2 regions of the Tepidibacter aestuarii genome follow, and region 2 is predicted to be linked to the other one. Evidence: a T-box and tRNA genes for the amino acid it is inferred to sense, from the RefSeq annotation. Region 2 holds a T-box; the other holds one or more tRNA genes.
The links. The T-box of region 2 lies ahead of serS (serine--tRNA ligase). A T-box ahead of a tRNA ligase gene usually reads a tRNA of that ligase, here a tRNA-Ser.
Positions count from the first base shown of each region.

Region 1: it has a tRNA-Ser gene. The T-box ahead of serS (serine--tRNA ligase) is inferred to sense a tRNA for this amino acid. The anticodon was not compared.

Region 1 is NZ_OW235315.1:1,433,330-1,442,292, reverse strand. It holds gene M2214_RS07135 (AIM24 family protein) at 1-146, opposite strand, end outside; gene M2214_RS07130 (hypothetical protein) at 406-648, opposite strand; gene M2214_RS07125 (RtcB family protein) at 1,698-2,921, shown strand; tRNA gene M2214_RS07120 (tRNA-Glu) at 3,256-3,330, opposite strand; tRNA gene M2214_RS07115 (tRNA-Val) at 3,422-3,497, opposite strand; tRNA gene M2214_RS07110 (tRNA-Ser) at 3,504-3,592, opposite strand; gene M2214_RS07105 (hypothetical protein) at 4,533-4,724, shown strand; gene M2214_RS07100 (DUF2786 domain-containing protein) at 5,122-5,808, opposite strand; gene M2214_RS07095 (hypothetical protein) at 6,018-6,209, shown strand; gene M2214_RS07090 (hypothetical protein) at 7,027-7,221, opposite strand; gene M2214_RS07085 (DUF6173 family protein) at 7,467-7,703, opposite strand; gene M2214_RS07080 (hypothetical protein) at 7,953-8,234, opposite strand; partial or broken gene M2214_RS07075 (carbonic anhydrase) at 8,871-8,963, opposite strand, start outside.
Region 2 is NZ_OW235315.1:3,479,603-3,488,565, reverse strand. It holds gene M2214_RS17215 (PTS transporter subunit IIC) at 1-70, shown strand, start outside; gene M2214_RS17210 (hypothetical protein) at 309-878, shown strand; gene M2214_RS17205 (HD domain-containing protein) at 1,332-1,964, shown strand; gene M2214_RS17200 (hypothetical protein) at 2,053-2,199, shown strand; gene M2214_RS17195 (UPF0182 family membrane protein) at 2,512-5,265, shown strand; gene M2214_RS17190 (mechanosensitive ion channel family protein) at 5,284-6,138, shown strand; gene rbr (rubrerythrin) at 6,203-6,796, shown strand; T-box leader at 6,931-7,142, shown strand; gene serS (serine--tRNA ligase) at 7,328-8,602, shown strand; gene M2214_RS17175 (nucleoside deaminase) at 8,803-8,963, shown strand, end outside.

The DNA.
Region 1 (8,963 bases), 1.6 Mb from region 2:
TTCATAAAAGATAGCATTATTGAACTTGATACATTACTTCCACCTCTTAATTCTTCAAATTCTAAAATTTCAATAGACACATTTTCATTATTCATTCTTTCTATTACTTTAATATTATTTTCATTATTATTAATATTAGCTTTCATAAACCTTCCCCCTTATTTTTAAATACTTCTACATAACATTTTATTTATTATAGCATAAAACATTAATACTATTATTTTTTCATATAATATTTATGTATAAAAACAACTCAATTGCTTTTAGTTCAAAAAATCAAAAAAGCAACTCACTTAAGAGTTACTTTTTTAATGTAAAATAAAATATCGAGTTTAAATTAGCTACTATAATTTTATGTAGTTTTAGCTGAATTATTCTATTTCATATGTTGTTATTTTTACCACTTTAATTTTTTTGATTATTACTAGGTTCTATACAATTTATATTTTTATAATTATGTCTATTTTCTTTTATCATACTCAAAGTTTCCAACAAACACTCCCCTTGTGTTTCATGGTTTTTTATATAATGATCTACCATTTGTTCTAAATACTCTAGTTCATCCTCATCTAAAGTATCAATATTATTTATTAGGTTAGAAACTCCACTAAATATTGAAAAATCTACTTCTTTATTTATATTTTTCATAAAAGTACCTCCTATATTTGTTGTATATATAAGTATTGACTTGCTCAAATTATTAATTCATTTAACTTTAAATTATATTTAGAAAATGATTAGAGTTAAAAGGAATGATCTCTGTTCAATATAGTCTTCAGTCCTCAAGAGCTATTTTGTATAATTTTTTTGAGTCAGTTCATTAGAGCCTAAATTATTTAATTTCATCCCTTCTCAATGCATATTTCTACATAAAGATATATTTTTCTTTTTTACTAAGATTAAATTAGACAATTCTTTTATTTTAATAGACAGAATATAACAACCTTACAACCTTTTCAATAGCTAATTATGTTAGATTAACTCATTTTTCTACGATATTATATTGCCATTGCTCGCTAAGAACTGTGGTAATTAATCCACCACCATTGTAGACTACCTATTCAACTTAATTATTCTTCTTTCATCCTCATAAGAACATCTAATTTCTTATCTATTCTATCTATCTTATTCTAAATTTCCAGGATCTTCTTTTCTAATATGTTTATCCTTCCAATTCTTATATATAGTTTCTTTCTAAGTTGCACAAAATATATTATATCTCGCGAAAATATTTTCCCAAGATATAGTATATTAAAGTTTCTATTCTCTATTATTTCCTGAGAAATATTTATTTTTTCTTAATTTTCTAAATATTCCTAATTATAGTCTGTTCTTATTTTTACATTGCACATCTAATACTTCAATATGATCAACTACTATTCCATTTTTTGATTTAACTTTTCCATGATAGTTGTTGTTATCTTTATTTTTCCCCTGGAAATATAGAAATTACTTATTCCTAAAATATTTTCCTTTTGTTAAACCCTTTTTAATTCTTTAATTATATTCATATATCTATATTTCTAAACACTTTATTCAATTGTATTTTTTTTACAGTTAATAACCAATATAACCTTGTAATAAAAAATTCACTCAATAGAATAATACGTGATATCTATATAACAATTCATAAATATATATTAAAATAATCTTATCGGTATATAAAAAATTTTATTTGTTGAAAGGAATGAAAGTTCATGATAGAAATCAAAGGGAAATACAATACTGCAAAGATTTTTATAGATACTATTGAACAAGAAACCATTAATCAAATAACTGACTTGCTAAATCAAGAATTTATAGATGGTAGTAGAGTAAGAATAATGCCAGATACTCATGCAGGAAAAGGATGTACAATAGGAACGACAATGACTATACAAGATAAAATTGTTCCAAATCTTGTTGGTGTAGATATTGGTTGTGGCATGATCTGTGTAGAGTTGGGAAATATTCATTTAGAGTTTTCTAAACTAGATGAATTTATTAGAACAAACATCCCTTTTGGATATGCTATTAATCAACATGCACAAACAGATTTTAAAAATAGTATATCTAATCTAATTTGCTTTAGAGATCTGCCAAAATCAGCAAAAGAATTTAACAGAGCTTTAGGAAGCCTTGGATCTGGAAATCATTTTATAGAGCTTAATGTTGATAAAAACGATGTAAAATATCTAGTGGTTCATAGTGGAAGTAGAAATTTAGGAAAACAAGTGGCAACATATTATCAAAACAAAGCATATGATTATCACAATGGATTAAATGAGAAATATGAAGATGAAAAATCTAAATTAATTAATAATTATAAAAAACAAGGTAAACGTAAAGAAATTCAAAATGCTTTAAAACAATTACAAAAAGAATATATCAAAGAAAGTGAAATTCCTAAAGATCTATGTTATTTAAAAGGAAAATTAATGAATGATTATTTACATGACATGAAAATTGTACAACAATATGCTAATCTAAACCGAGAACTAATGGCAAAAAGAATTATAGAAGAATGTTTAAATTTACAATATGAAAAATTAAGCAAGTTCCAAACTATTCATAATTACATTGACTTAGAAAATATGATTCTTAGAAAAGGAGCCATTTCAGCTAAAAAAAATGAAAAAGTAATTATTCCTATAAATATGAGAGATGGGTCTATTATTGCAACAGGAAAAGGAAATGAAGATTGGAACGAATCTGCACCTCATGGAGCTGGAAGATTAATGAGCCGAAGTAAAGCTAAACAATTGCTCAATATAAATGAATACAAAGAGTCTATGAAAGATGTGTGGACTACATCGGTTAGAGAATCTACTATAGATGAAGCACCTATGGCCTATAAGCCTATCGAAGAAATAGTAGAAAACACAAAAGACACTATAAATATTATAGATGTTATTAGACCGTTATATAATTTTAAATCTTAATCTTGCTTAAGTATATAATATAGCACAATAATAAAATAATAGAATGTATTTTTAGAAATAGAGAAATTTTTGAAATTTCACAAGAAAATATTATATTATATAGCAACAAAAATACGTCAGTTGATATGCTTATTTTAGAGATAACTATCAAGATTCAATTATGTTTTCTTTACTAAAAAGAAATTGAGATGAACAACATAAATGATAATCTATATAATAGAACACAAATCTAAACCAGTAAAGAAATTTTACACGAACTTCATCAGTATTGATTTTAAAAACAAAAACCTCAAGAATATAATTCTTGAGGTTTTATTTAATGTATCCTTGGCATTGGTGACCCCTAGGGGAATCGAACCCCTGTTACCGCCGTGAAAGGGCGGTGTCTTAACCGCTTGACCAAGGGGCCAAGATTATTTCGAACTGGTGATAAGAATCGAACCCTCTACCTCCAGCGTGACAGGCTGGCATTCTAATCAACTCAACTACCAGGTCATAATTGGTGGGCTCAACAGGGCTCGAACCTGTGACCCCCTGCTTGTAAGGCAGGTGCTCTCCCAGCTGAGCTATGAGCCCAATTATTGGCGGAGGAGGTGGGATTTGAACCCACGGCCCCTTTCGGAGTCACTGGTTTTCAAGACCAGCTCCTTAAGCCACTCGGACACCCCTCCACATTTGTTGACCCATCCTATACTAAAACTCAGAACACCCTGATTAAGAATTAGGGGCTCTACCGACTAATCTAATAGGTCTTATTTAGCTACTCACAAGTATATATATTACTAGGTTTTTCTCCATGAGTCAACATTTTTTTCATACTTTTTAATAGTTTTTATTCAGAATTTTAAAATACCTACTATTTATATTTCGTATCACTACCTTTCAATTGTATACTCATTTTATACTTACTGAAAGCTACAATTTTTTCTCATAAACCTATTCAAAATTTAATAATATTTATTTTAAACTTAAGCAAATGATTAAAGTTGTATAAACAAAGAAAGCTTATTAAAGTGCTTGTCTCAATCTGATTTATGTTAGTTTGATATTAATGTAACTGTAAATGAAACAACAATAGAATATAAAGGAATCACACATTACATATCTATATAATATAATGTAGATGTGATAAAAAAAAGTAGGAATAATCAGTGTAGTTGTGTTAATTTTTGGATCATTTTTTTGGATATATCCAATATAAAATAAAAATTATAAACATACTGTTTTAACTTTTGAAATTTTGTTAATTAGTGAAGGTTCAGAATGTGAAACAAGGGCTAATAAATATGTTTAAGTTTTGGGAAATGCTATAGATGATAATCTTAAAAAGTAAGGGAAGTAGATCGTAAACTTATAAATGAATATGAGCAATTAGAATTATTAGTTCATTAAGATAACTAAGTATAGATCATTCTATGCTTTTTTATTTTACAATTTAATACTGGATTGTTTTAATTGAATTGATAATAGGAAGCAAAGAAGCCCAAAAGATATTAAGTCAAAATATTTTAAATGCAAAATCTATTGGAAATTAAAATGTGTTCTATTTTATATTGATAGTTCATATATTTATTTTTATATTTATTTTTACATTTATAAGGAGGGTTTAAAATGGGAAAAATACTATTTTATAAAAAATACAATTTGAAAGAAACTTTAATTAAGTACGGATGTAAAACTATAAGAGAGTTAGAAGATAAATTAGCTGAAGAATTAAGAAAAAAGTACAAGATAGAAATTATAAATATATACATTAATAATAATGTCATGATTATTAAAGTTGAAGATGATATTTCTATATAAAAATGAAATTTATTGCATAAAAAAAGAGGTAGCTACCATAAAAATATCCCTGTCAAGTAGACAGTAAAAACAAACCCCTAAGCAACATGATTTCAATATTCAATCGGACTCATGCTGCTTTTTACTTATATTATCTCGTTGTTATAAAAGTATATATACTTATATTTCTGTGCTTGTATCAACCTCTCACCTCTTTCTATTTAAATTACTATTTAATATAATTACGTTTTTATTCGCTTGTTTTTTATTTCAATGAAAATCCATATAACAATAGGTATAATCACCTCAAAAGGAAAAGAATAATATCTCCATATTGCAGCCGTCCATTCCCCTAAATCCTTAATATTTTCGTGCATTAAATAGGATAAATTGAGCATAAATAATGCAATAGGAGTTACTATAAACCTATAAGTATTTTTTCTTCTACCTCTGCAATTTTATCAGTTACACTGAATTTTTCTCCATCCTCAACACCTTGTTCATAAACTTGGTTAAATCCTTTAAATTTTGTACTTGTATTCACGCTTCCCTTAAATTTCATATCGTTATATCTATCAATTACAGCTGGGTCTTTAACTAATACTAGATTCCATTGTTGATTAGATATTTTTTGCTTTTCAAATGCATTTTCTAATCCTGCTATGAATCCTAGAGCATAATCATTTTCTAATCCTTTAGTTGTATTATATTTTTTATAATATTGATACTTTAATTTTTTAACAGTATTATTTATGCAATCAATAGCATACTCTAAAACAATAGTACATACTGTTACATCTTCATCTTTTCCCATAAAAGCAACTGTATTATTTCTCCTTGTTTTAAAGTAACTATAGCATCCAAAGTTTTCTGCTATAACGTAAGCTAATCTGCCTTTCCATTTTGCTTTAGTAAAACTTACATTCGTCTTATTCTCTATTACATTTGTTTTTGTATCTTGATATTCCTTAATTTCTTTAATTGAAAGCTTATGCTTTGCCAAAAGCTCTTGCGCTTTAATTAGTGCTACTTTCGCTTCATTCTCATTCGAACTTTCACTTAAAGCAAATAATTTCTTAATTTTACTAATTATCTTATTTTCCATTTTCTCACCTCTATGCTATTCTATCATTTTATTTTTTGAGTGAGCGAGAATCTGATTTCAATCCTGTGTTTTTATAAACACAAAATAGCATTCTAAATATTCATATACTTAACATCTACTTACTTCTTAGTTCTTAGGAACCATTGTAATAATATGTATGTAAATGTTAAAATTGCTAATGTTGTTAAAATATAAGGAGGTATCCAAAAATGTCTGTGCTATTTATATTAATTGGTTTATACACAATTATAGCTACTGTTAAAAAACCTGCTTTTTTTTGGGAAAACAGGAAAGCTAAAGTTATGAGAAAAATAGTTGGAGATAAAATAGCGTCTGTATTCTACATGGCTATAGGTTGCTTTATTTCTGGTGTCGGTGTATATCTAACTTTTGCAGGGTAATTAACCCTGCATTTTTTATTGATTTCTAATTTTGCCATATCGCTTTAAAACCTTATTTAAACTCATTTTTTTCACCTACTCTTGTTTATATATTTTAAATTTTTGTCAATGATTTAGATAAGGTAATTCCTTAAAACCTTAATCTTAGAAGAAGTTACACGCCCCCATAAACTTCATGATTTCTTTCTCTCTACTTCCACCAGTTCAGATCAGTTTTGGTGGGAGTCTTAATTTCTATTTTGACTCAATAGAGCACAAGTTTAATCTAAAAAAAGCTTGAAATCAATCTATGAGTCTTTAGATTTAGATTATATATTTTCCAATTGATACTTAAATTTTTGATAACCGACTATCTTCAAAATTTAAAAGATAGAAAAAAATATCTCTGCAAAAAAACTGCTACAATTTTAGAAACTGGAAAAAGTACTTACAGTAGTTGAGAAAACGAAACTTATAGAGTAAGTATCGATTATTATAAGATTAATGTAGAAAACTTAGTTTAATTTTAAAATTAATATGCTTTTGTTAATTCTTTGTGAAATCTAAAAATAATTTAAAGGCTTTCGAGGTTTCGCGTCTAATTATGTGCTTTATGATATAAATATTTTCTGTGCAGAGAATCTTTATATCAACATCAAAAATACACTACTCACATTGTGAATAGTGTATTTTTATTTACACATGTATTTTTTAAAATTCTATCTATTATTAATCAAACATATCCAATTAAAAAAAGGATGTATTTTAGGTAATAATGAGATTGAAAATATTTCAGAAGAAAATAATTAAAATAATAAAGTAGTAACTCTAGTTCTACTTAATATAGATCATTCCTTATCATGCTTAGTTTTCTTAATAAGCACTCTCCTCGATGTCCATAGTTTTTTGTATAATAATTTTCTAAACTCTCTAATTGATTTAACTGTTCTCCATCTATATTATTAATATGCTCTATCATTTTAGATATTCCATTAAACATTATATAATCTGTTGCTATATTTCTTTCTCCCATAAAAATACCTCCTATAATCATCATAATATAGGATTATTGACTTGTTTAAGATATTAATTCATTAACTTTGAAATTATATTTAGAGAACAATTATAATTTTAAAAAACTACTTAATAAAGTGCATCATGTGAAGTTTAATGAATATATTAAAAGTGTATTTCTAATATAAACATCAGTCTAATTGGTGTTTGAATTGTTTTCTTGCAATAAAAAAGAGCCTATGGCTCTGGATAATTAATTATTTTTTATTTACCTATAAAGCCAATTAGCTTTTTAGGCTGTTCTGGATTTTTTCTTTTCATTGAAATTAACACAAAGCTAATTTGATTAACATGTTGAACTAACTGTATAGGTGATCCATCCTCTAGTTCTCCGTAAAAATATATTAAATATGGATCTTGATAACCTATATCAGTTATATGAAACTGTATTGTATTTCCATATGATACTAATCTAGCTCCCACTTCTTCATTTTTATCTATATCAGTTGTACCAAATAATTCTTTACCTCAATTTTTAATTACTCTAAGTTCTCCAAGCTATTTATTATTAAACATCTTTAAATTACTATTCATCTAATGCTTATAATTAGGATGGGCATATCACAACGCCCCATATTCTGCAGACTCTAACACGTTACATAAAAAAGACACCCTGAAAAGAGTGCATTATGAAAACATATTTATATTTATCTTTGAATATAAAAAAGAACCCTTTTATGCTCTTGTAATTTATGAGATCACTAATATAATCAAAAATACTATAAAATTAAATAAATATATCATTTTAATATCTTTATGATTCTTTATATCTTTAGTAGATATGTAATTACTTAACATATATGCAAATAATATAACTATTCTTTTTATAGTTTCTTCAGAATAATCTACGTACTTTTTTAATTTATCTATATCTAAATAATAAATTGAATATATTGCTAGAAATAAAGTATAAGGTAGCTTCATTACTACCTTATCTATCTTATTAAAACTTACTTTCTTTTTCTTTGTCATTGTATTTATCCTTACTTATATAAAATCTTAATATTAAACATAATGCTATTAGTCCTATTGAATATACCGTCATGTTTAACACCCCTTTCTGTCTTTTAACTATATTATGGAATATTCATACTTTTTATTCTCTCATTTATTGATTGTTCACTAAAATTCTAATTAGTGTTAGGCTAACTCCTTACTCCAAAAAACTTATATTCACATTTTTATCATATTTCTATTAATATAGCTTTAAATATGCTATATTTAATAAAAAAGTTTGGTGCTTAATATGATTCTGAAATTAATAGAAATTTTTGGTGGATTATCTATTATTTATTGTTCACTAGCTAAGCCTAATTTTCATTGTGAATGTCTTAGAACAAAAAAATTTGAGAGATATATTTGGCGATACATTAACAACTATTTTTAATATGGGCATTTGTATTTTCCTTTTAGTCCATGAACTTTATTTTTTAAATCAAAGATTAATTTTCTTAATTCACAATTTAAATATATTTTGAATAACTAAAAATCTTATTTTAATTACATTTCCTTTTGCTTGTTTTACGAATTAAAAACACCGTAAAATCCATTTCTGAATAATACGGTGTTTTAATTAATCATTTGATACACATGATAGATAATTTCAACTTACATACTTACAACATGTACACATCCAAATTCATCTACCCATAGACCAACCACTGTAACAGGAATGCCCCATGATTTTACTGTATATATCGA
Region 2 (8,963 bases):
TCTTATTATATCTGAGTTTATGAGAAAAAAAGGGTATATAAAGGATGGAGATATGAAGCTTACAAATTAAATAAAATTTATTATTCTTTTTATTTTATAATAAGAGATATTGAATAATAACTTAGAAAAATTTTTTCTTAAAAATCAACTTTAAGGTAGTTTATTTTGAAGTTGATTTTTTTGCGTTTGTATAACTATATTTAAAAATAAATATAAAATTTATAAAAAATTTCTATATTTTAAGAATGAATATCAAAAAAAAACAAAAGATAAAATTAATAATAAAATTTGAAAGGTGTATTTTGTTTATGATTAAAAAAGATAGAAGTTCAAGATTTTTAACTATTTCTTTTTCAATAATTATGATTTTAGTAGTGATTGGGTTCTTAATTAAAAAAGAATATAATTTTATTTATAATTCAATAATGATATATGTTAGCTACTTGTTCATTATTTATTTCGAAAATAAAAATAAAAAGATGATAAAAAGTTATATAAAGGCATTGGTTATTATAGCGTATATACTACATAATGTAGTAGGTCAATATTTCAATCTATATCAAAACTCTATTTGGTTTGATAAAGCGCTACATATATTTGGAACATTTGCATTTTCACTTTTATTTTATTCAATGCTTGATTTAAGCATTAAATTTTTTTCTGAATCTAAAATATTCATTTTTATTATTTTAATGTCTATAGGTGTTACCGGTGGAGCTTTTTTAGAAAGTGGAGAATTTATTTTAGATATTATAATGAATACTAAAAATCAGCATGGCTTATTAGATACTAATTTGGATTTAATATTTAATGCATTTGGAGCAGTACTTGCAGGTATTTTAGGTGCATTTAACGAAAAATATATTTCAAATAAATAAACAATAGATAACTAAAAAATAATTTTCAGAAAATTCTAAAAAAACCATTGAAATCTATGAAATTTATGATATAATATTATTAACAAATACATAAAGAACAGGAGATGATACCACCAAAGAAAATAGATTGAAATATAAGGAAATTAAGATTTATAGAAGGGGTGATTGAAGAAAAATATATAAAATTAAAAATAATTAAAGAATATTAAAAACAAAGGAGTGAGTCCACCAAAGAATGAATAGTTCACATAACAGATCAACATAAAAAAGCTAGTTCTTAAAATAAATTTAAGGATTAGCTTTTTTGTGTTGAAATTATTATTTTAGAAGATCAAAAATTATATACTCTTAATTAAATACTGTTATAATTATATTTGTTATTGTAATAATTAGAGATTTTTATATAGAAATACAAATGTATTGTAATGAATAATATTTTTTTAGGAGGAATTTATGATAAATAAAGAACTTAAAAATTATATTGAAGAAAATATCTTACCACTATATTATAATCTTGATGATGCTCATACTATTGATCATGCAAGAGATGTTATAGAAAAATCTATTAAGCTTTCAAGCTTTTTTAATAATATAGATGAAAATTTAGTATATGCTATAGCAGCATATCATGATGTTGGATTAGCTTCAGGTGATAGAAAGAACCATCATATAGAATCTGAAATATTTGTAAGAAATGATGATAAACTTAAAACATTTTTTAGTGATGAAGAGATTAATATAATTGCTGTAGGTTGCAGGGAGCACAGAACATCTTCAAAAGAAACACCTTCTTCAGTATATAGCTGTATAGTAAGTGATGCTGATGGAACAGACCCTATTGAGATAATGATAGAAAGATCATATCATTATGCACATAAGAATTATACTTGTGAAATATTAAAAAACGATAATAAGATATATGAAGATATTTATGATCATTTACTTAATAAATATGGAAAGAATGGTTATTGTAGATACCATCTAAAAGAATCATATACATTATTTAATAAAAAAGAAATTGAAGATATATTGGATAATGAAGAATCATTTAAAACTATATATAATGAAGTTATAAGTATAAAATAGGTGATTTCTATGTATACAAAATAAATCTAATCCTTCAATTCAAAAAGGAGAAGCATTACCAGAAAGTGCTCTTCAATATGTAAGGCTTATGAATCAACTAAATATACCTGAGTCAGATTTTAAATCATTATCAGATATAATAGGTAAAAAAACAATGTATAGTGATGCCATGGCTTATGATTTGCTTATGAACATGGTGTACTTGATGATATACGTAAATCAACATCTGATATAAATTATGAAATTAAACTTCTTTCTAGTCATTAAGGATGTTTGAAGAATTAAAAAATAATTCTTAGCATTTTAAAATTTCCCAGTAAATTACAAATTGTGATTTTCACGTATGATAATTTTATTTTTTCTGATAAATTCAAACTCAATTCATCTAATAAGAACATGTATAAAATCGTATAAGTCGAAAAATATATTTATTATATATTAAAATCGAGTATATAATAAATATATTTTTTGGTATACTAGTAATAAAATTTAATATATGAAATATTTAACATGAGTAATAAATTTAAAATTTGGAAGGGGGATACATGTGAGTAAATCTAAAAATGTACTTACAGCATTACTTGTATTAGTGATAGTTACAGTAGTTGGATTTTTTTCTCAAATAATTACTTTTCTATCCGATTACAATTGGTTTAAAGAAGTAGGATATACATCTACTTTTATAAAGCAAATATTTTCAAAATTATATATAGCAGTTCCTATATTTTTAATACTAGGAGTACTAATATATATATATTTAATTGGAATAAAGAAAAGTTATTATCTGCATATGAATGTAGTAACTTCTAAAGAAGAGGAAAAGCCTATAAAGATTATAACTTTCTTAGGAACAATTATTATATCTTTACTTTTCAGCTTGAGAATATCATCAAGTTTATGGATGGAAATACTTCAATTTACAAATTCTACATCATTCAATATAAAGGATCCTATATTCAATAATGATATTTCGTTTTATGTATTTAAGTTGCCTTTAGTAAATCAAATATTAAACATAATAGTAGGATTATTAGTATTTTTGTTTATAATAACTATTGCATATTATCTAATGTTAGCATCATTCAAGAAAGGAAATAAGTTTGATGACAATGTTAGAAATTTACATGATATGTCTAATATAGGAGATACATTAAAAAATGTTGTAAATCTTGCATTAAATCAAATAGCAGTTATAGGGGTTGCGTTCTTTATAATAATAGCTATTAAGAGCTATTTAGCATCATTTGAACTTCTTTATTCTCCAAGAGGAGTAGCGTATGGTGCAAGTTATACTGATATTAATATAAACCTATGGATGTACAGAGTATCTGCTATAGTAGCATTAGTATCAGCGGTATTTGTTGTAATAGCTTATAAGAAAAGAAGACTAAGAACACTGCTTATAGGTCCTATAATACTAATCGTTATAAGTATAGGTTCTTCTGTAGTACAAACTGGAGTTCAAAACTTCGTAGTATCTCCAAATGAGATAGCAAAAGAAAAGAAATTCTTAGAGTACAATATAGATTATACTAAGAATGCATACAATCTAAACGAAGTAAAAGAAGAAAATTTCTTAGCTGAACAAAATATAAGTATAGAAGATATATTAAAAAATGATCAGACTATACGAAATATAAGTATAAATGATTATAGACCTACTAATGAGACTTATAACCAGATTCAAACATTAAGACCTTATTATAATTTTAAGGATGTAGATATAGATAGATATATGATCGACGGTAAGTTAAATCAAGTATTTCTGTCTGCTAGAGAGATAGATCAAAATAGATTAGATGAACAAGCACAAACATGGCTTAATAAACACATAAAGTATACACATGGATATGGGCTTACTATGTCGCCAGTAAATGAAATAACACCTGGTGGAGAGCCAAAGATGATTATAAAGGATATACCTCCTGTGTCTTTAGTCGAAGGATTAAATGTTGAAAGACCAGAGATATACTTTGGAGAGCTTACTAATGATTATATAGTTACAAATACATCAGAAAAGGAATTTGATTATCCTAAAGGAGAAACTAATGCTTTTTCTGAATATGGAGGAAAAGCAGGTATAAATCTTACTCTATTTAATAGAATATTATACAGTATAGATCAAGGAAGCTTAAAATTCTTAGTTGCTGGAAGTATAGACTCTAACAGTAAGATAATACTAAATAGAAATATAGAAAAAAGAGTTCAAAAAATAGCTCCGTTTTTATCATTTGATGATGATCCATATCTAGTGGTATCTGAAGGAAAGATGTACTGGATGATAGATGGGTATACTTATACATCTAAATATCCATATTCTCAACCATACTCAAATAACGGGATAAATTATATAAGAAACTCATTTAAAGTTGTTATAGATGCTTATGATGGAACTACAGATTTTTATATAGCGGATAAAAACGATCCTATGATAAATACTTATGCTAAGATATTCCCAGATTTATTTAAATCTATGGATGATATGCCAGAAGGTATTAAGAGCCATATAAGATATCCTCAAACTATATTTGATATACAAGCTAAGATATATGAGACTTATCATATGAAAGATACTGAGGTGTTTTATAACAAGGAAGATAAGTGGGAAGTAGCTAAGAAATCTAAAAATACTCAAAGTCAAGAAGAAGGTGAATCTTTAGATATAGAATCAAACTATATAACTTTCAGATTGCCTAATGAGGATGAGGCGGAGTTTTTACTTACTATACCATATACTCCACAGAGCAAACAAAATATGACCGCATTATTTGTAGCAAGGAATGATGAGGACAAATATGGTCAGCTTATAGTATATAAATTCCCTAAGGATAAAAATATATTAGGACCAGAGCAGATAGAGGCAAAAATAGATAAAGATCCTGAAATATCTAAGGATTTAACTCAATGGAATACAGGTGGTTCTACTGTTATAAGAGGAACGCTGCTTACTATCCCTATTGAAAACTCTATACTGTATGTTGAGCCTTTATATATTAAATCAGATGCACAAAACAGTATACCGGCAGTAGAAAAAATATTCGTAGCCTATAAAGATAAGGTTGTTATGAAAGATACTCTAGAACAGGCATTAAATACCATGTTCAAATCAGACAATCAAAATGTTATAATAGATGAAACAACAGATGAGTCTGATGTGGATCTAGATAAAGATCAGTTAATTAAGAAGGCTAATGATTTATACAATAAAGCTGGAAGTAGTTTAAAAGATGGAGATTTTGAAGCTTATGGAAGACATCTAAATGAACTTGGAGATATACTAAATAAGCTAGCGAATCAATAAAATTTAAGGAGATTAAATATGACATTACTAGACAGGACCGTTAATATATTACAAGACGCTCAAGTAGATATAGCTAAATATGGAATGAATATTTTAGGATCAATACTTATAGTAGTAATTGGGATGTTCTTTTCAAAAAAAGTAAAAAATATAACTAAAAGATTTTTAACAAAATCTAATGTAGATAAATCATTGATATCATTTGTATCACAGCTTGTATACGTACTGTGTGTAGTATTTGTTAGTGTATCAGCACTTAATAACTTAGGAATGTCTACAACTTCATTTGTAGCTGTTCTAGGGGCATCAGGATTTGCTGTTGGGCTTGCATTCCAAGGTACATTATCAAATTTCGCATCTGGTATACTGATACTTATATTTAAGCCATTTAGAACAGGTGATTATATACAAGGAGCATCTACAGAAGGAAGTGTTGAGGAGATTCAAATATTTAACACTATATTAAAAACTCCTGATAATAAAACTATAATAGTCCCAAATTCTAAATTAACATCAGATAATATAACTAACTTTACACTACAAGATAGAAGAAGAATAGATTTTATATTTGGAATATCTTATGATAGTGATATAAGAACAGCAAAAAATATTATTAAAAAAGTATTTGATGAAGATGATAAAGTTCTAAAAGATCCAGAGCCTATAATAGGAGTTCAAGAACTTGCAGATAGCTCTATTAATATAGCTGCAAGACCTTGGGTTAAAACATCTGATTATTGGGATGAGTATTATTATTTAATGGAAAAGATAAAGTATGAATTTGATAAACACGGAATAGAAATACCGTATCCTCAAAGTGTCGTATATCATAAACAACTAAATGTAGAAAAAATAAACCATAAAATGGAATAAAAGATATAAAAAATGCCTACACTTAATTTTGTATAGAAGTTTAAATTAAGAGGAGGCATTTTTTATGAAGTTAAAAGGAACTAAAACATTAGAAAATTTAATGAAGGCTTTTGTTGGAGAATCTCAAGCTAGAAATAGATACACATTTTATGCTGAAATAGCAAGTGAAGAAGGATATGATCAAATAGCTGAATTATTTTTAGAAACTGCAGATAATGAAAAAATACATGCAGAAATATTCTTTGACCATATAAAAGAAGGATTAGAGGGAGAAGAGTTCCCAGCACCTGTAGATGTTGCTGCTACATATCCTATTGGGAAAGATACGACTTTGGAAAATCTTAAATATGCTGCCATGGGAGAGAATGAAGAATGGGATAAGTTGTATCCACATTTTGCGCAAACAGCAAAGGAAGAGGGCTTTACAAGCATTGCAGCTTCATTCAACATGATAGCTAAAGTTGAAAAAAAACATGAAGAAAGATATTTAAAGCTTGCTGATAATGTTAAAAATAATGAGGTATTTGAAAAGAAAGAAACGACATTATGGAAGTGCAGAGTATGCGGATATATACATGAAGGAGACTCAGCACCTAATCTATGTCCAGTTTGTAAGGTAGGACAGGGATACTTTGAGATGCATTGTGAGAATTATTAAAAAGGATGGAATCTCTTAATAAATTTAGATAATTGAGGTAGATTATTCTAAAATTTTTTGAAAAAATATCAAATTATACTTGAAATAATTTGATAAAGTGCGTATAATAAACAACAAATAGTTTATAATAATTTTAAAAAGCTGTGAAAGAAACTAGTAAAAAGATAATTGTCATCAGAGAGTGAGTGGTTGGTGAGAACTCATGTCAGTTACTTTTGAATCCATTCTGGAGCTGTCAAGCTGAAATAAAGTAGGTTTGAACGGTGGTCGTCGTTAAAGACATTGAGAGGGTTTTTAATAACCAATCAGGGTGGCAACGCGGAAGATATAAGCTTTCGTCCCTTTATAGGGACGGGGGCTTTTTTATATACAAAAAATTATATAACTTCCAATTTGGACATAATATTTTGTCAACACGAGATATGAGTCAGTGTTTAGAACTAGACGAATTTCAAAAAAGTTTACAACTCAAGTCTTTAAAGTAAAGAATTTTTTATAAAAAATAAAACTAAAATATAAGGAGGAACAATAATGTTAGATATAAAAAGAATAAGAAATGATTTAGACGGTATAAAAAAAGCTATGGCAAGACGTGGAGAAAAGGATTTTGATTTAGACTTAGTATTAGAATTAGACGATCAAAGAAAAGAAATTTTACAAGAAGTTGAAAAGATGAAGAACGAGCAAAACGTAGCATCAAAAGAAATTCCTAAGCTTAAAAAAGAAGGAAAAGATACTACTGAAATAATGGCCAAATTAAAAGAACTTTCTGATGAAATAAAAGTTCTAGATGAAAAAGTTAAAGAAGTAGAAGGTAGAATAGAATATAACTTAATGAGAATACCTAATGTGCCTAATCCAAATGTTCCACAAGGAACAACAGATGACGACAATGTAGAGATCAGAAAATGGGGAGAACCAACGAAATTTGATTTTGAATCAAAAGCTCACTGGGATATAGGAACAGATCTTGAAATATTAGATTTTGAAACTGCATCAAAAATAACAGGATCAAGATTTACATTATATAAAAACTTAGGAGCTAGACTTGAAAGATCTTTAATAAACTTCTTCTTAGATACTCACACAGAAGCTGGATACAGTGAAGTATTACCTCCTTTCATGGCTAACAGAGATAGCTTTGTTGGAACAGGTCAACTTCCAAAGTTTGAAGAAGATATGTTTAAATTAGAAGGAAAAGAATATTTCTTAATTCCAACAGCAGAAGTACCAGTTACAAACATTCATAGAAATCAAATAATAGATGGAGAAACTCTTCCTATACAATACTGTGCTTATACACCATGCTTTAGATCAGAAGCAGGATCTGCAGGAAGAGACACAAGAGGTCTTGTAAGACAACATCAATTTAATAAAGTTGAATTAGTTCATTTTGTAAAACCTGAAGATTCTTATGAAACACTTGAGAAGCTTACAAATGATGCAGAAAAAGTTCTTCAATTATTAGGACTTCCTTACAGAGTAGTTAAGATATGTACAGGAGATTTAGGATTTACAGCTGCATTTAAATACGATATAGAAGTTTGGATGCCAAGTTATAATAGATACGTAGAGATATCTTCTTGCTCAAACTTTGAAGACTTCCAAGCTAGAAGAGCTGGAATGAGATTTAAAAGAGATAAAAAAGCTAAAGCAGAATATGTTCATACGCTTAATGGATCAGGAGTTGCAATAGGAAGAGCTCTTGCAGCAGTACTTGAAAACTATCAACAAGCTGATGGTTCAGTAGTAGTACCAGAAGTTTTAAGAGGATATATGGGTGGAGTAGAAAAAATAACTAAATAGTAAAATTTAAATAGTATAGGGTTTGAATATCAAATCCTATACTATGAATAAAATATATAAAATTACATAATATACATTAATAGTAAGATAATAAAAGTTGAAAAATTACAATGAGTATGATATTATATTAATTGTCAACTTCAATAAAACAAGATGTTAAATTTAAGTCCTATAGGTATAATATAAGCTTAGGAGGAAGTATGAAAGATTCTTTTTACATGAAAGAAGCTTTAAAAGAAGCTCATAAAGCTTATTTAAAAGAAGAGATTCCAATAGGAGCTATTATAGTAAAAGATAATGAAATAATAGCAAGAGCACATAATTTAAGAGAAACAATGAAGGACCCAACAGCTCATGCAGA